Linked DNA regions of Methanococcus voltae. The protein of the gene in region 2 binds, or shares a complex with, the protein of the main gene of each other region. Links are inferred from orthologs where the notes say so. Each region holds a gene or a part of one and is shown on either strand. Other genes may lie near its edges.

Region 1 (5,885 bases), on a different replicon or contig from region 2:
TCAACATCGAATTTTTCTTTTAGCCCATTGTCGATTGGTTGGAATCCTACTCCTTTTAAATAGTGATGTTCGGGGTCTGCAGATTCGATTAATTTTAATGCAGAGGGGTTTCCCGCTACGTAAACTTGATGACCTTTGTTTTTGAGTAAATTCAATAAAAACATAAATGATGGAATTAATAACGGAGGTTCTGGGCAACCCAATAATATCAAAATATTCATAAATTCACCTGTCTTTTATTTGTTTTAAGTTTTTAATTTTCCAATTTAATTTTAAGTTATAATATAAATTTTTAATAACTAATTTATAATATTTTTATAATATTTTTATAATATTTTTATAAGATTTTTTTAAAAAATGAATCACCTAAATCTATAAATATTATATAAAAATATATAACTTACCAATATATTAATTTTAAACAACTTAAATTAAATTACGTTAAATTTAAGATACTTACTGTTATAGAAATATTATCGCATATTTTATATATTTTTATTTATTAGAAGAGTAATTATAATATGCGCAATTACTCGATATTAGTTAATATTAGTTAATAAACTTAAAACAGGTGGAATTATGCCCAAAATGGTATTATTACCCAAACTAACTATGTCATTGGGTGGCTATATCAGAGAAACTGTACAGCCCTATGAAGAAGGCGAAGCTGAAGCATTCCCTTATCAAAACGTAATCGTAGGAAATCCACTGGATGAGCCTGTTAAAATTGATATACCGGCTTATGACAATGAATGGGTCGAAAGACACAAAGATTTAGGCTTAATCATAGTTCCAATTAGCACAGAGGACGATTTTGTAGGTATTTTTAAAATGGTGCAAAATAAAGTTAAAAATACCCAATAATAAAGAAATAGAAATTTTGGTGAAAATGTGATTAAAGGCGTATTATTTGACCTTGACGATACCCTGTATAATTCTTCAGAATTTGCTCGAAGAGCACGAAAAGAAGCTTTAAAAGCAATGATGGATGCAGGATTGCACACGTCTGAAGAAGAAGCTGAAAAAGTTCTTAATCGTATAATCTTACAAAAGGGTTCTAACTATAGTATGCACTTTAATGATTTAGTAAAGGCTTTAAAGGGATATCACGACCCAAAAATTATTGCTACAGGGATTATAACCTACCATAATGTTAAATTTTCATTATTACGACCGTTTCCCGATACAACAAGTTCTTTAATTAACTTAAAAAGCAAAGGTTTGAAATTAGGGATATTAACAGATGGAGTTACCCTAAAACAATGGGAAAAATTAATAAGATTGTCAATATGTCCATTTTTTGATGAAGTAATTACTTCAGAAGAGTTTGGACTTGGGAAGCCCTATCCTGAATTTTTTCAACACGGATTAAATAAAATGGATTTAAAGCCTGAAGAAGTTGTTTATGTGGGCGATAGGGAAGATAGGGATATAATACCTGCTAAATCGTTAGGTATGAAAACGGTTAGAATATTTAAAGGAAAATACAGTGATAATAAAGAAACAATTGCAGATTATTCCATAAATAGTCTTTCGGAATTACCCATTATAGTAGAAAAATTATAAACGTGTGGCTAACTCACATAATTATAAAAATTATAAAAAAAATATTTTTTTAGCAAATTTTTAGCAATTTTTAGTAAATTTAAGACAATATTTAATTACTTTTTAGTTATAACTTTTTAACATATGTAATTAAAATACGTTAACATAGTAAACTAAGTTAATCATTCTTTAAATTACATTTACTCCCTAAAATTTTCATATTTTAAAAATTTTATTTTTTAATCACGCTTAATAGGATGTTAGCCTAACCCACATTACTATATATATCTTTCGACTTGAATTTAGAGCAATTATTTATATACTCTACGAGACTATATGTATATGACTCACACGAGATGAAAGTATGCCAGAACATATATTGTCAGGGATTAAATCGATAGTAGCACTAAATTTAAGGAAAGACGGTAAATTACAACGTGAAATTGCCGACTATCTTGAAATGGACCGCTCAATCGTTTCCCATTATTTGCACGGTAGGTATCCCTCCAGAAAAGTAATTGAAGTTTCTGAAAAGATTGTTAAATTACCAATGGAGTTAAGTATACCCATAATAAGTTCATTGAGTGATAATAAACAACTTACTAAGAAATTAATAAATTCTTTGTATGACATTGCGATAATCTACAAATCAAATGCTTGTATAGGTTGTGGAAAGTGTTTAGAGTGCCCTTATGGTGCTGTAAACAATACTGACAACATCGGTATTTCTATAGACCATCAAGCGTGCGTTTTATGTGGTGATTGTATTGATGAGTGCCCTGTTTCAGCAATACGATTTAAAAGTACTGGAAAATTAAAATTTGAACTGATTTCTCAGGATTTTGACCAGCCATAAAATATAATTTGATGCCGCATTGTTGTGATTTGTAATTTTCATAAACATTGAAAATATGAAATGTGAAATATGAAAATATAAACATATAAAAATACGAATAATATTAAATTTATGGATATAATTTAAATGTTAATCAATATTACTACGGTAAATTAATATATTTTTAAAATATCGATATTCTATGAATATTAATCAAATATTAATTAGATATCGGTTAACTATCATTTAATTATTAATTAAATATTATTTATATATCAATCAATAATTATTGACTAATCATTATTGAATTATATAACCCACAAATATAATTTTAATACCTTTATTATGATAAATTAGCTAAATATCTATTATTTATGCTTAGTTAATAATTCATAATAGTTATTCATTGTAATTGTACGTATGGATGGAGGCATATAATGAAAAATGTTATTAAAGACCAAAATGAAGGCGTCATCCAAATTAAAAGAGAGGGCGTGGAAAGCAGAATCTTAAAATGGGAAGATTGTGTTTGTGTTGGTTGCGGAATTTGTAGTGAAATTTGCCCAACAAAAGCTATTGAAATGGGACCTTTAGGTGCTATCTTCAGAGGGGACATCGAAGCTGATAAAGTAGATATCTCCGAAAAATGTGTTTTATGCGGTATGTGTGCCTGTGCTTGTCCATTTGATGCAATGAACTTGTCAATCAACGGCAAATCCATCAAAGAAATGGAACAATACCCAAAAATAAAAAGAGACATCACTTTAAACCAAGATAAATGTGTTTTATGTGAGCAATGTGAAATCGTATGTCCACAATGCGCTATCGAAGTTGAAAGAGAGCTCCCAGAAAGAAAAACACTTGTTTTAGGAGAAATTAACTTCAATGACAAGTGTGTTTTATGTGGTATCTGTGCAGAATACTGTCCTGCTGACGCTATTCAATTAATACCAAATGATTTAAACTCTAAATCATTGAAACCATACAAAGAAATCGTTGTAGATACAGATGCTTGTGTATACTGTAAAGTATGTGAAAAAGCTTGTCCACACGATGCAATTGAAGCAATTTGCTACAAATGTCCATTAGCAAGCAGAATTCCAAAACCTGAGCTTTACAAGGAAATTAAAGGACAAACAAACATCGATAAGGAATTATGTGTGACTTGCGGATGGTGTGCTAACATCTGTCCTGCTGAAGCTATCGAAGTTCAAAAGCCTTTCGAAGGAGAATTAATTGTTAACGAAAAAGCATGTAATGCCTGTGGAGCTTGTGTTTCAGTATGCCCATGTAATGCGTTAGTATTCCCTAAATCAAAAGTACAAGGGGAAATTACTCCGAGAGTTGAAGTTAACCAGGATGTATGTGTATTATGCGGAGCTTGTACACACGCTTGTCCGGTAAGTGCGTTAGAAGTTAAGAGAACAAAAATAAACATGACTGATGCAAAAGCGCCAGCTTGGGAAAAAGCATTCTCAAAATTATTGAATTAATTTAATTTTTTAAATTGATTTCAGATTCTTTAAACATATTAAACGTAAATACATAAAGGTGATTAAATGTACAGTCTTAAAGTGTACCCTGAAAGATGCCACGGTTGCGGAAACTGTGTTGTAGCTTGTCCTGTAAACGCACAAGATGCTGATGTATTCGGTGGCAAAGGTCCAAGTAGTGATGAAAAATTGATAATGAGAATTGAAAATGGGGTTGTAACCGTTTTAAAACCGGAATTATGCGGTGGTTGCGGTGCTTGTATTGAAGCTTGCCCTGTAGATGCAATAGAACTCGAAATTATCAAGAAATAAATAATAAAATAATAAAATAATAAAATACCTTAAATAAAATTTTAATTTTTGAATTATAGCGGTGTAATTCTTAAATTAATATTAACATATTTCATAATCCATAAAATATCAAAAAAAAATTAATAATTAATTAATCAACTAAAACTTTATTAAATAAGATTTAAGCTTAAAAAATAAAATTTAAATTAGAATTAAATCATAAATTGAATTTAGTTAATAAATTAACGGTTATTAACTGAATAGGTGATTATATGAAATTCATGCTAAATACAGGTAGAACCATATGGCAAGGTGAAGCCATAGAAGCAGGCAAAAACTTGGAACTTTACAAAAAGGCTGCGGCAGTTTGCTACATGAACGGTAATGATATGCTTAAATTGGGCGTTAGAGACGGTGATGCCATTGAAGTTATATCAGACTATGGAAACGTCGTTGTAAATGTAATAACCACCAAAGAAGAAGCTCCTGCAGGAATGATATTCATACCGATGGGACCTTGGGCAAACAGAGTTGTTCTTCCAGATACTGAAAGTACGGCAATGCCTTCCTTTAAGGGACCTATTGCGGTGGATGTTGAAAAAACCAATAAAAAAGTCTTAATGATGACTGAATTGATGAGACAAGCATATATTGAGTAATTTTTGATAAATATTGCTAAATTATACTAAAATATAGTAGATTGTAATAGTTTATAATAAATTATAATTGGTTTTATTAAAAATTAATATGTTGTTATATATCATTACTAATTGAAAAATTCAAAAAATATCAACTAAATGACCTTAAATTATTAAATACTGATAGAAATTAGAATATTAAAATTATAAATATGGATATTCAAGGGTGATTTCATGGAATACATCATTAAAAATGGTACCGTATACGACCCTACCAATAAAGTAGACGGCGAAAAAATGGATATCTGTGTCAAAGACGGCAGAATTGTAGAAAGTGTTTCTAACAACGCTACTGTGCTTGATGCAAACAATAAAATAGTAATGCCGGGCGGTGTAGACTCTCACAGCCACATTGCAGGTGCTAAGGTAAATACGGGTAGAACATTAAGACCAGAAGACAGTAAAAAAGATATCTGGAACAGAGAAGGCTTAAGAAAAGGTTCTGGGTTTTCAGTACCTTCCACATATAAAACAGGATACCAATATTCTGGTATGGGATATACAACAGTTATAGAAGCAGCTATGCCTCCATTAATCGCAAGACACACACACGAAGAGTTCATCGACTTGCCACAAATCGACAAAGCAGCTATGCCATTATTTGGTAATAACTGGATGGTTTTAGAATACTTAAAAGCTGGCGATTTAAATATGTGTGCAGCTTACGTAGCTTGGCTTTTGAAAGCTACAAGAGGATTTGCAATTAAAATCGTTAACCCTGGCGGTACGGAAGCTTGGGGTTGGGGTAAAAACGTTCACGGATTAGATGACGAAATCCCTTACTTTGGAATTACTCCAAGAGACATTGTAAGAGGTTTAGCGCAAGTAAACGAAATGTTAGGTCTCCCTCACTCAATTCACGTACATCCTAACAATTTAGGACACCCTGGAAACTGGGAAACTACACTCGAAACTATGGAATGCGTAAAAGATATCAAAGCAAAACCTAAGTTCGGTAAAAGGGACACAGTTTACTACAATACTCACTTACAATTCCACTCTTACGGCGGTACAAGCTGGAAA
Region 2 (5,941 bases):
TAAAATTAAATTTTAAACATTAATATGGGGATTACCTATAAATAAATTTATTATATTAGACAATTACACAATTTGACTATAAAATGACTATAAAATATCAAATTAATATAAAATATACTATATAATTACTATGGATTATCATATATGGTGATATAATGACAAAATTGTCAATAGAACCTGTTACTCGGGTTGAAGGACACGGTAAGGTTACACTATCATTCGATGATAGCGGAAAACTCGATAAAGTCAATTTTCACGTTGTGGAAGTTAGAGGTTTCGAGAAATTCTTAGAAGGTAGATATATCGAAGATGCACCTGTATTTACACCAAGAATCTGCGGAATTTGCCAAGTTTCCCACAATTTAGCAAGTGCTAAAGCCGTTGATAATATTTTCGGTGTAAAAATACCTAAAACAGCAGATATGCTCAGAAATTTAATGCAACAAGCTTCAAACGTGCACAGCCACGCTTTACACTTTGGTATGCTTGCAGCACCAGATTTAATGTTCCCTACTACAGATGATGCTTTAAAAAGAAATCTTTTAGGCATTGCTGCAGAAAATATGGATATGGTAAAAGACTCAATTGCAATGAGAAAAGTTGGTCAAACTGTTATCCAAAAAGTCGGTGGTAGAGCAATTCACCCAGTAACTGCGATAGTAGGCGGTCAATCAAAAGCATTGAGCGAAGAAGAAAGAGACGAACTTTTAACCTTATCTGACAACCTCGTTGAAACAGCTGAAAGAACGTTAAACGTTGGAAAACAGATGATGGAAAACTTAAAAGAAAAAGATTTAATGGACCTCGGCTATTTTGAATCATACCATATGGGTTTAGTAAATAAAGGTGCTCAAGACATCTATGAAGGTAATATTAGAGTTGTAAACTCAGAAGGTAAAACTGAGTACGAATTCGACCCTTCAGAATATATGAACTATATTTCAGAAGGCGTAAGACCTTATTCATATTTAAAATTCCCTTACTTAACTGAAAAAGGAGATGGGGAAGGAAAAGGTGCTTATAGGGTTAATACACTTTCAAGATTAAACGTATGCGACAAAATGCCTACGCCACTTGCTCAAAAGTACTATGAAAAATTTGTACAAACCTACGGAAAACCTGCACATCAACCTATGTTATTCCACTACGCAAGATTAATCGAATTATTATCAAGTTCTGAATTAATTAGAAAATTCTTAGAAGATGATAAAATCGTTGATACAGATGTTAGAGCTGAAGCTAACGACATTGTAGGCGAAGGTGTGGGCTGTGTTGAAGCTCCAAGAGGTACTTTAATACACCACTTCAAAACGGACGACAGAGGAATTATTAACGATGCTAACTTAGTAGTTGCTACCGTTCAAAACAACCCTGCTATGGACATCGGTGTTCAAAAAGTTGCTCAAAAATACATTAAAACGCCAGAAGACGCAAAACCTCATATATTAAACTATATGGAAATGGTTATCAGAGCATACGACCCTTGTTTATCCTGTGCAACGCACAATATAGGCGAAGAACCTAAAATGTTATCTATGGACGTATACCAAGGCGGAAAATTAATTAAAACGTTATAAAAAATATGACGTATAATACATTGTAATATTGTAATATTGATATAGTATAATATTGTAATAAACAGAAACATTTAGGGGATGTTTATGAATAATATGGATTCAGAAAATAGTACAAATGGTATTAAATGGGATGAGAAGAAGTGTGAATATTGTGGTCCTTGTGCGATAAAATGCCCAAATGATGCTATTACAGTTGTAAATCCCAAAGGTCTTGAATTACCTTCAAGGAATAAGACTGATAAAGCTAATGAATTTAAAATGTGTGATTTATGCGGTACTTGTGTATCTGTATGCCCTACAGAAGCTTTGAAAATGGGAAAAATCATACATAACGAAAAAGAATATGATAGGATTGAATTTACACCAAGTTTATGCAATAGTTGCGGTACTTGCGTTGAAGTTTGTCCTCAAAATACGTTAAAAGTAGATGAAGAATATAAACTTAAAGGTTTTTGCGTAATGTGTCTTAAATGTATTGATGCTTGCGAAAAAGCTAAAAAGAACGCTTTATCCTTGGAATAATTTTTTTGATAGATATAGATATTAAAAAAATTAATGTATTTATCAATTATAATAATAGGTATAAAATTTTATAATGTGCATATAATAAAATAATAAAATAATAAAAATATGAAATATACGAAATAGAATAAATCCAAATTAAAGTAAGATATTACCATTCTAACTTTAAATTACAAAAATTGAATAAAATAAATAATTAAATAAATAGATTAATCAATTAATATAGCCAAAATATCGGTGATATTATGGAAGAACCAAGAATCGGAGTTTATGTTTGCCATTGTGGTGTTAACATAGGCGGAGTTGTAGACTGCGAAAACGTAGCTAAAACTGCCGAAGGACTCGAAAACGTAGTAATTGCAAGAGACTACAAGTATATGTGTGCAGACCCTGGGCAAGAAATGATTAAAAAAGATATTAAGGAGCTTGGATTAAATAGGGTTATTGTTGCAGCTTGCTCTCCAAGACTTCACGAACCTACATTTAGGAGATGTGTTGCAGAAGCAGGTTTAAACCCATTTTTATTCGAATTTGCTAACATCAGAGAACATTGTTCTTGGGTGCATATGAAAGACAAAGAAAAAGCTACTGAAAAAGCAAACGACCTTGTAAGAATGGCAGTAGCAAAATCAAGAGGTTTAGAACCTTTAGATTACCTTAACGTACCAGTTACAAAAAGAGCACTCGTAATTGGTGCAGGGGTTGCAGGTATACAGGCAGCTCTCGATTTAGGTGATGCAGGATTTGAAACCATCGTTGTAGAAAAAACTCCATCAGTTGGTGGTAGAATGGCTCAACTCGATAAGACATTCCCTACAAACGACTGCTCAATTTGTATTCTTGCCCCTAAAATGGTTGACGTTGCAAAACACCCTAACATTAAATTGTACTCTTACTCTGAAGTAAAAGAAGTAAAAGGATACATTGGTAATTTCACGGTGAAAATCGAGAAAAAACCAAGATACTTAAGTGAAGAAAAATGTACGGGTTGCGGTTCTTGTGCTGAAGTATGTCCTATCAGCGTTCCAAACGAATTTGATATGGGACTTGGTATGAGAAAAGCAATTTACAAACCATTCCCTCAAGCTGTTCCAGCTAAATATACAATTGATATGGAACATTGTATCGATTGTGGTCTTTGTTCGAGAGTATGTGGCCCTCAAGCGATAGATTACAACCAAAAACCAGAAATCATTGAAGCTGACGTCGGTTCAATTATCAACGCTACAGGATATGACCCATACGACCCAACGGAAAAAGAAGAATATGGTTATGGAACTTACCCTAACGTAATTACTGCCATGGAATTGGAAAGAATGATTAACGCATCCGGTCCTACAATGGGTAAGGTAATCAGACCAAGCGACAGCCAAAAACCAAAAAGAATTGCATTTATTCAGTGCGTTGGTTCAAGAGATGCCAAAACAGGGAATAGATACTGTTCAAACGTTTGCTGTATGTATGCAATGAAAAACTCACAGTTAATAAAAGAAAAATCACCAGAAACCGATATCGACATATACTATATGGATATACGGGCATTTGGTAAAGCATACGAAGAATTCTACGAAAGAAGTGCTAAACAGTATGGTATCCAATTTATTAGAGGAAGACCTGCTCAAGTATTCCAAGAGATTGATAGCGATAACCCAATAATTAGGGCAGAAGACACCCTTTTGGGTGAAATATCTGAAAAAGAGTACGATTTAGTAGTTCTTTCAGTTGGTATGGTACCATCATCAAGTGCTGACGAAATTCAAAAATTACTCGGAATATCAAGAAGTGCTGACAGATTCTTCTTAGAAGCACACCCTAAATTAAGACCTGTTGATACGGCAACAGACGGTGTTTACTTAGCAGGTGCTTGTCAAGGTCCTAAAGATATCCCTGCTTCAGTTGCGCAAGGTTCTGCTGCTGCTTCGAGAGCTTCAATTCCATTATCTCAAGGTGAGGTACAAATTGAACCTATCGTTGTAAACATTGATTCAGATATCTGTGGAGCTTGCGGTATTTGTGTACAACAATGTCCATACGGTGCACCAAGATTTGTTGAAAAAGACGGCAAATTATCAGTAGAAGTAATTTCAGCACTCTGTAAAGGTTGCGGTACTTGTGCAGCAGGTTGTCCAAGTGGTGCTTTAGAGCAATCACACTTTAAAACTGGGCAAATTTACCACCAAATCGAAGGAGCATTTAAAGACTCAATTTAAATAAATAGTTAAATATTTATTAACTATTTATTAACTATTTATTGAATATTCTTCCTATTAATTTAAAAAAGTATTATATTATTAACTTTTTAATTTTTTAATAACTATCTAATTAGTGGTGTAATAGATAGATATGCAATATAAGGATTATGTAAAAATATAACAACTAATATGACAATATTACTTAATTTAAATTTTATTTTTTTAGTTTTTTATTTTTAAATTATAAGGGCATAAATTTAAAATATGATTTTAATATCCTAATTCTATCGATCTCCTGAGATAAATAGCATACCTCTTTCTACATTCAGGACAACGCTTTACATAAAGTAGATAATGTACAACATTTCCACGATTTGCTTTTTTCTTTAGAATATCCTCAGGCAAATGTGTAATATATTTGTCAACATTTTCCAAGTCTGATTTATGATTGTATCCCCTCTCACTCATCTCCTTAGCTAACTCATCGTGTCGTTTTTTGATACTTTCAACTTCAACTTGGTCAAACTCAACGTGTTTTGTTATTTGTCGCCTACGTTTTAAAGAACCTAAAAGCATATGGCTTTCAACGTGTGCACTTCCGAGATGTTTCTGACACAATGCTTCAACTGGAAAATGTGGAAATTGATTAACCATTTTTACACCTATATTAATATATTCACAATAATGTATATATATTATAAGATATCTATATGTTAAATAACCTAAAATAAAAATATAATACAAAATTGTTTAAAAATTGTTTAAAAATCAAATGGTGTTTAAAATGAATCATATAAAGAAAATCTCGAGTAAGGATAATTTCCGAAATATGAATACTGATAAATTAAATAACGAAATAAGTAAATTAAATTCATTTGAAAGTGTTGTTTTATTCCAGTGGTGGCACTAATCACTGTGTAATTTTGTTAGCGAACGCCATAGTTCGTGAATGTATTTAAATTGTATGATATTTTGCAGTAGTTAATTAAAAATTTATAAATTTTAATAAGGTTATATCCATATATTTAACCATTCAAATTTATAAGTAGTTGATTAAGTATTGTTTTGTAAAATTATTATATTTAGATTTATAAATTTATATAACTTTATGTTGATATCTATTGAGTATATAAATTTAAAAACTCAAAAACTCAAAAAATTTTAAGGATGATTATTATGATAAATTTCAAAAGACAGGCGAATGCCATAAAGAATTTTAAGGAAAATAAACACGATAAAAACGACCCTGTAAATAAAATAAATAAAAATGCAATAATAGCGGAAATTAAAGTCCATTCCCCAAAATATGGAGATTTATTAAAAAATAGGAAAGAATTAGACATTTTAAAGATATATGAAGAAGCCGGAGCTGTTGGAATCTCGTATATTACGGATAAACAGCATTTTAACGGAAATTTCAAAGTTTTCGAAGAAATTTGTAAAAATACGGAATTACCCGTGCTTAGAAAAGATTTTATAACTACAAAAGATGAAATTGAAAAAACTGCCGAAGCTGGTGCGAGTACAGTTTTAATAATTTCAAGGTTGCTAAAAGAGGAAACTGCCGAATTCGTAGATTTTGCAATGAGTTGTGGACTTGATACGCTTGTAGAAGTTCATAACAAAGAAGAAATTGAAGTCGCAAAAGAT
Region 3 (6,020 bases), on a different replicon or contig from region 2:
AGTACGCTTGGTCTTGCAATTATGTCTGCAATTAATAGAAATATAGCACCCAAAATTGCCGAAATAGGCAATATTTTAGAATGTTTGGACGTACGACACATTATCTTAGCGATAATGGGCGTAAACATACCTATAAATGCTATAGGACCCGTAAAAGCTACTATTGTAGCTGTGAGCATACAAGAGAGTAGTATAAGCACTCTTTTGAAAGATTTTACATTTAAACCGACGCTTTTGGCATAATTATCTCCCAAAATATTTGCGTCAAGCTTTTTAGAAAGCATTATTACTATTAGAATCAACAGCGGAATAACAATTATTGCCATTATAATCAAGTAATTAACCGTTAAATTAGAAACTGACCCCATTCCCCAACTTAAAAAGTGGCTAAGTTTAGAATTATCATCCCCAAACATATCCCCCGTATATACTAACATAGTCGTTATTCCCGAGGTTATTGCTCCTATCATTATTCCTGAAATCAGTAAAGTTGAAGTTTGACGTGAAAATTTTGCTATTGAGGATATAACAAGCATTACGGCAATAGAACCTACATAAGCAGATAATATCATACCTATTGAAGATTTTGGAAGGTCAGACCATACCAATACGGATGTAAAGCCATATAAAACTACACCCAATGTTGCACCATTTGAAACGCCCATTAAATAAGGGTCTGCTAATGGATTTCTGAAATAACTTTGCATTAAGATTCCTGCGGTAGAAATACCCAGACCTGCTATTATAGCCCCCAAAGTTCTTAATATACGGATTTTGAAAATTATAGTGTCTGTGAGTTCTGTGCCCGATGTTCCCGTCAATAAATATCTTAAAATTTCATAAAAAGTAATGTTTGAAGTTCCAACGGTTAAACTAAGCATGGATAATACGAATAATAGTCCTAAAAATCCAAATAATAGTAATATATATCTTTTATCCATAATTCACCAGTTTGTCCGTATTGTTTGTTTGCATATATTTTAAATGATATATTAAAGTAAATTTTAATAAAATTAAGATAACTTTAATTATATAGATTAATTATATAAATGTTGCGAATCGAAGTATAATTATGAAAAATAATAAAATAAGATATAAAAATGGATAAAAAATAAAAAATAAAAAATAATAAAAATAAAAATAAAAATAAAAAATGATAAAATAATAATTAAATATAATTATTTTCTTGTTTTTTTAGTTTTACAACTATTACAGGACGTACATAATTTATAACTCTTTTTTATAGTCTCAATTCCCGTTCCATAAGGACATAAGTACCTACACCAAAAACGAGCTATAAATATAAGCCCAAGTAGTCCAATAATTACTAAAATTATCCTTGAATTCCTCAATATCTCGGTTTTCGCAATATCATAAATATAAGTACCTGCAATTGCCCTATTACGTCCAGTAGGGTTTAATAAATACGAACGCATACTTAAAGAAGCTGCTACAATAGCAAATAAAAATATGGCGTATTTTACGCCAATTATTATGTTTTTTAAGGTCTTGTGCTTTGATAAACTATAAGTTGTTTTTGAAATTTTCATTCGTAGTTTAAATAGTATATGGTTTAAAGTACCGAATGGGCATATTTTTGCACAAAAGTCAACTTTAAACACTGCCATATACCCTAAAACGCCTATTAATAACGGTGTACGGGCATATTTCATCGGACAATCGTAAAATGTACAATAATCGCAAGCTATGAATGGTACTACGTATATACAACGAAATATGGAGAATAAAACTGCTGGTATACCTACTAAAAACAATAAATATCTACCTTTGTTTACTGTAAAATCCCGAAACTTTTTAAACTGGCTCTTTTTAGGAGAATTACCCATTATATTACTGTTCGATTTTTCCAAAGTATCGCCTTTTTGTACACTTTACATATTACATTCAATTAAAATACAGATATTATTAATTTATAAAGTTAAATATATAAAAATGTTGAGCAACTATAAATTATGAAAATAGATTCGGGGCTATAAAATATTTAAAAATATTTAAAAAATAAATGTATCGGATAAAATTCCCAATAGTGCACTGATTACGACTATAGATACTATATATTTTAAAGTTTTTTTCAATCCATAACATTTATTTAACGCCAAAATTAATGGTAAACCCGTGGCAGGTGCGGAAATTAAAAATGAGAGGATTATACCCTTTGGAATCCCATCTATTGCAAAATTATTTATTAGGGGGATAAGTGCGTAAGGGCATAAAAATATCACAAGCCTTATTGCGGAAATTATGAAATAAGTAAATATATTGTTAGACAATAACATTATAATAACTTCACTGGGGATTAATGTAGCAAAAAACCCGGATAAGATATACCCCAGTAATATAGAAGGCATTATAAATTTTAATTGACTTATTAAGACTGATTTAAACGTATTTTCTTGTTGTTTTCCCTCTTTGAAGTAGGGCGTATATTTATCATTTAAAAATAAAGTACCTACGCTAATGGACAGTATTAATGATAAAATTACTTGATAAATCGCTAATTTATAACCAATAATTGAAAGAGTCATAAAAAAGCCTATGGGCGTAATTGATGCCGCAGAAATTATAAAAGCCATACTTGTACCCATATTTACGCCTTTTGAATTCATAGCGTTAGCTACAGGTACACCACTCGCCGAACATAGCGGTAATATTGCCCCCATTAGTGAAGACTTTAGTAGTGAAAATTTAGAATAATTTAAATTATGTACAATTTTTTTCCTCAAATCTCCTTTTAATTTTACTTTTAAAAATGCAGATATTACAAAACCTATTAATATAAATAAAATTGAATCTTTTAAAAAATTAACCGATTTTTCAAACGATTTTAATATTATGTATATTATATTATCATAATTCAATGAAATTAGATTTACGTTTAAATATGAATCTAAATAAGTATCTAAATATTTATCCAAATTAGTATTTACAATAATAGTTAACGAATTGTTTAAAAGTTCTATAAAGTCCATATTATCCCGATTTTGCTATTAAATATATTAATATCTAAATTAAAGTTATTTATGACTATGATTAATTAACATAAATACATTTGTATTTTTTGTTGTATTTAGGGGGATTTTACGTAATATTATACAATTGTATTACATTCGAATTTAGTAAAATCATATAAATAAAGCTTTAAAAAAATATATAAATAGGGGTGAAATAATGGTTTTAAATTCCAAAGACTATAAAAAAGAGTTTTCAGAAGCAATTGTAAATGCAGGAATTGACTTTTTGGGAGAAGACAAAAGCAATTCATTCAAAAGATGCTATCAGTGCGGTACCTGTACAGGAGCTTGCCCAAGTGGTAGATTAACAGGATTTAGGACGAGAAAAGTAATCAGACAAGCCCTATTGGGTTCTGAAGAATTACTATCCAGTGATGACTTATGGATGTGTACTACTTGCTATGAATGCTATGAAAAATGTCCGAGAGATGTTAAAATAACAGATTTAATTAAGGTAATCAGAAATTTAGCATCAGAAAAGGGATATATTGCTGATGCACATAGAAAAACATCACTTTACGTATTTAAAACAGGACACGCAGTGCCTGTTAATGCAGATATCAAAAAAGCAAGACTTGAATTAGGTTTAACAGAAATTCCACCGACTACGCACAAATATCCGGAAGCTTTACAAATGATAAAAGATATAATGAGCGAATTAGAATTCTGTAAAAAAGTAGGCATTTGCGAAGAAACGGGAGAATTAACAGAGCTTGATTTAAAATATGCGAGTGAATAACCATATAATCATTTTTGCAATATTTAATATTAAATATTTAATATTCGATATTTAAAAAATAACTAAGTAGAAATAATTAACTTAAACTAAATCTAAAATGATAATTATATAAATTGAGGGGATTTTATGGCAAATGCTAGGAATAAAGATATGAAAGACGAATATATATTCTTCCTTGGATGTATTGCACCTAACCGATACCCAGGTATTGAAAGTGCTACATACAAAGCTCTTGATAAATTAGATTTAAAGCTAAAACCATTTGAACAAGCTTCTTGTTGTCCAGCTCCTGGGGTATTTGGGTCATTTGACTTGATGACTTGGTTAACCATTGCAGCAAGAAACATTGTACTTGCAGAAGAGGAAGATTTAGACATTTTAACCATTTGTAATGGGTGTTATGGTTCGTTATTTGAAGCTGACCATATTTTAAAAGAAAATGAAACAGCTCGAGAAAAAGTAAATAAAGTGTTGGAAAAGCACGGTTTAGAGTATAAAGGAACTACAAACGTTAGACACTTGACCGAAGTGCTTTACTTTGATTTAGGTACTGAATACATCGCCGATAGGATAGAAAATCCATTGGATGCAAATGTAGCTGTGCACTATGGTTGCCACTACTTAAAACCGACTGATGTAAAGCATATTGAAAGTTCAGAAGTTCCTAAATCACTCGACGGTCTCGTAGAAGCTATTGGGGCTACATCAATACCTTATCGTGATAAAAACATGTGTTGCGGTGCCGGTGGTGGTGTAAGGGCAAGAAACCCCGAAGTAGCCCTTCAAATGTCTGAAACCAAAATTAAAAATATGCTTGCTGCGGGTGCTGATTGTGTAACCGAAGTATGTCCATTCTGCCACTTACAATTTGATAGGGGTCAGATTGAAATTGAAGAAACGTTTAAAAGACAGTACAATTTACCAGTTATACACTATTCACAGCTTTTAGGTTTGGCTATGAATATGTCTCCGAAAGATGTGGCTCTTGATTTACATTTTAAATCTGCTGACCCGCTCTTAAAAAAATTAGGATATATTGATGAATAAATTAAATAGATTAATAGATTAATAGATTGATAGAGTAATAAATTAAATAATTTTCTTCTTTTATTTTTAGTTTTATTTTTAGTTTTATTTTTTATTCTTTTATTTTAATTTTGATTAGTTTTCTTCGGTGAATTCTTCTTTATGTTTCATTACATAACTTTTTAAGAATATTGGCGGTAAAGTGGACGTTATAAGGGACAATATCACAATTGCGACAAAATATTGATATGGCAATAGTCCTAATTCTAAACCCAACGTTGCAGCCACTAAAGCAGTTGAAAGGGACGGTATTGTGAATACACCTCCACAGAAACTTTTTTTATGATTGTACTTCAAAATTCTAAGTGATATGTAGCCCGAAAAAGTTTTTAAAATTGCTAAAACGGAAACTGCTACTAATATAAGCGACAAATTACTTAAATCGGTTAAAACACCTATATTTGTATTCATACCCACAGTTAAGAAAAACAAAGGAATAAATAACCCGTATCCTATGGCGTTTAAATTCTCATTTAATAAAGTATCGTGTTCTTCTTTTGTAAGTTCTTCAGAAACTGCAATTCCTGTAATAAATGCGCCGATAATTGGATGTATTCCGATGTACTCTCCCGTAATAATAGAAATAAGTATCAATAGTAGGATAAAGTGAATTTTCGGAACGTGGAGTTCTTCTAATTTTTTGAAGATGTATTTTGACATAAGTGGTATTACGAGTAAAAGACCTATAATATATACCAAAACTAACCCTATGAACTGAAATATTTCAGAATTTAAGCTTAAACCTATTGTTGTTGCTGTTTCAGTTGCTTTAACAATTATGGATACGATTATAAGGCTTATAAGGTCTACAACTACCGTAGCACTTAGTAAAGTTGTACCAAGTTTAGATTTAATCATATTTAGCTCATCCATAAGTCCATAAACGATACCTACAGAGTGAGACGAAAATATAACTGCATAAATTAATGAACCGAAGAAATCCAGCCCGAAAAATTGAGCTACAAAATAACCCCCAATTGCCGGTATTACCATTGAAAAGAGACTTAAAACAGTAGAATTCTTAAATTCTTCCCTTAAAGTATCATTATCTACCTCTAAACCTGCTAAAAACATTAAAAACAACATTCCAAATGCACCAAACTGCATAAGGGACTCACTCATAGGTATTAAGTTAAAACCATATGGTCCTACGAATATACCTG

What was found. Proteins that work in one complex are often made in the same cells at the same time.
Region 1: the proteins of J3E06_RS07785 (region 2) and fwdF are in contact, whole or in part, in a cryo-EM structure (PDB 7BKB), measured with the Methanospirillum hungatei proteins. The link is inferred for Methanococcus voltae from one-to-one orthologs. Residues at the interface, in WP_011448822.1 of Methanospirillum hungatei: Ala269, Val270, Pro272, Val273, Ile274, Lys275, Pro276, Met281, Gly282, Met283, Ala284, Pro285, Asp306, Ser307, Cys308, Val309, Lys310, Cys311, Leu313, Phe349, Pro350, Ile351, Glu352, Tyr359, Lys360, Asp363, Val365, Ile366, Asn367, Glu370; in WP_011448819.1 of Methanospirillum hungatei: Ser2, Thr3, Leu4, Phe5, Pro6, Lys7, Tyr8, Gln21, Leu23, Leu24, Gln25, Gln26, Asn28, Pro48, Glu49, Thr76, Cys78, Ser79, Tyr80, Cys81, Pro104, Ile105, Lys108, Glu109, Gly110, Thr353, Leu355.
Region 3: the proteins of J3E06_RS07785 (region 2) and hdrC are in contact, whole or in part, in a cryo-EM structure (PDB 7BKB), measured with the Methanospirillum hungatei proteins. The link is inferred for Methanococcus voltae from one-to-one orthologs. Residues at the interface, in WP_011448822.1 of Methanospirillum hungatei: Lys396, Tyr441, Glu455, Tyr458, Tyr459, Gln462, His463, Lys467, Phe468, Ile469, Phe488, Asp491, Leu493, Leu494, Arg496, Pro497, Val498, Asp499, Val500, Glu501; in WP_011448820.1 of Methanospirillum hungatei: Arg18, Arg19, Tyr20, His21, Leu22, Asp24, Ile40, Asn42, Met43, Cys44, Tyr45, Gln46, Arg65, Leu66, Arg69, Val72, Leu73, Leu75, Glu78, Arg100.

What each region holds. Positions count from the first base shown.
Region 1 is NZ_JANUCR010000001.1:3,022-8,906, reverse strand. The notes cover bases 2,008-4,845. They hold fwdF (tungsten-dependent formylmethanofuran dehydrogenase subunit FwdF), read left to right. Parts: upstream 2,008-2,817; coding sequence 2,818-3,873; downstream 3,874-4,845. Other genes in these bases: fwdD (tungsten-dependent formylmethanofuran dehydrogenase subunit FwdD), read left to right, coding at 4,437-4,823; J3E06_RS00025 (4Fe-4S binding protein), read left to right, coding at 3,940-4,185; J3E06_RS00035 (4Fe-4S dicluster domain-containing protein), read left to right, coding at 2,008-2,401. In the rest of the region: J3E06_RS00050 (DUF1890 domain-containing protein), read right to left, coding at 1-221; J3E06_RS00045 (energy-converting hydrogenase B subunit P), read left to right, coding at 580-864; J3E06_RS00040 (TIGR02253 family HAD-type hydrolase), read left to right, coding at 892-1,566; more of J3E06_RS00035, read left to right, coding at 1,910-2,007; tungsten-dependent formylmethanofuran dehydrogenase subunit FwdA, read left to right, coding at 5,037-5,885.
Region 2 is NZ_JANUCR010000008.1:12,859-18,799, forward strand. Bases 1,933-4,826 are described here. They hold J3E06_RS07785 (4Fe-4S binding protein), read left to right. Parts: upstream 1,933-2,344; coding sequence 2,345-4,309; downstream 4,310-4,826. Other genes in these bases: J3E06_RS07790 (pyrimidine dimer DNA glycosylase/endonuclease V), read right to left, coding at 4,562-4,826. Outside these bases: J3E06_RS07775 (Ni/Fe hydrogenase subunit alpha), read left to right, coding at 156-1,577; more of J3E06_RS07790, read right to left, coding at 4,827-4,945; J3E06_RS07795 (hypothetical protein), read left to right, coding at 5,076-5,201; indole-3-glycerol phosphate synthase TrpC, read left to right, coding at 5,465-5,941. UniProt on the Methanocaldococcus jannaschii protein: Part of a complex that catalyzes the reversible reduction of CoM-S-S-CoB to the thiol-coenzymes H-S-CoM (coenzyme M) and H-S-CoB (coenzyme B).
Region 3 is NZ_JANUCR010000003.1:173,079-179,098, forward strand. Bases 2,008-4,980 are described here. They hold hdrC (CoB--CoM heterodisulfide reductase subunit C), read left to right. Parts: upstream 2,008-3,189; coding sequence 3,190-3,771; downstream 3,772-4,980. Other genes in these bases: J3E06_RS05005 (permease), read right to left, coding at 2,013-2,990; hdrB (CoB--CoM heterodisulfide reductase subunit B), read left to right, coding at 3,898-4,818; J3E06_RS05020 (cation:proton antiporter), read right to left, coding at 4,933-4,980. Outside these bases: J3E06_RS04995 (FecCD family ABC transporter permease), read right to left, coding at 1-941; J3E06_RS05000 (4Fe-4S binding protein), read right to left, coding at 1,179-1,871; more of J3E06_RS05020, read right to left, coding at 4,981-6,020.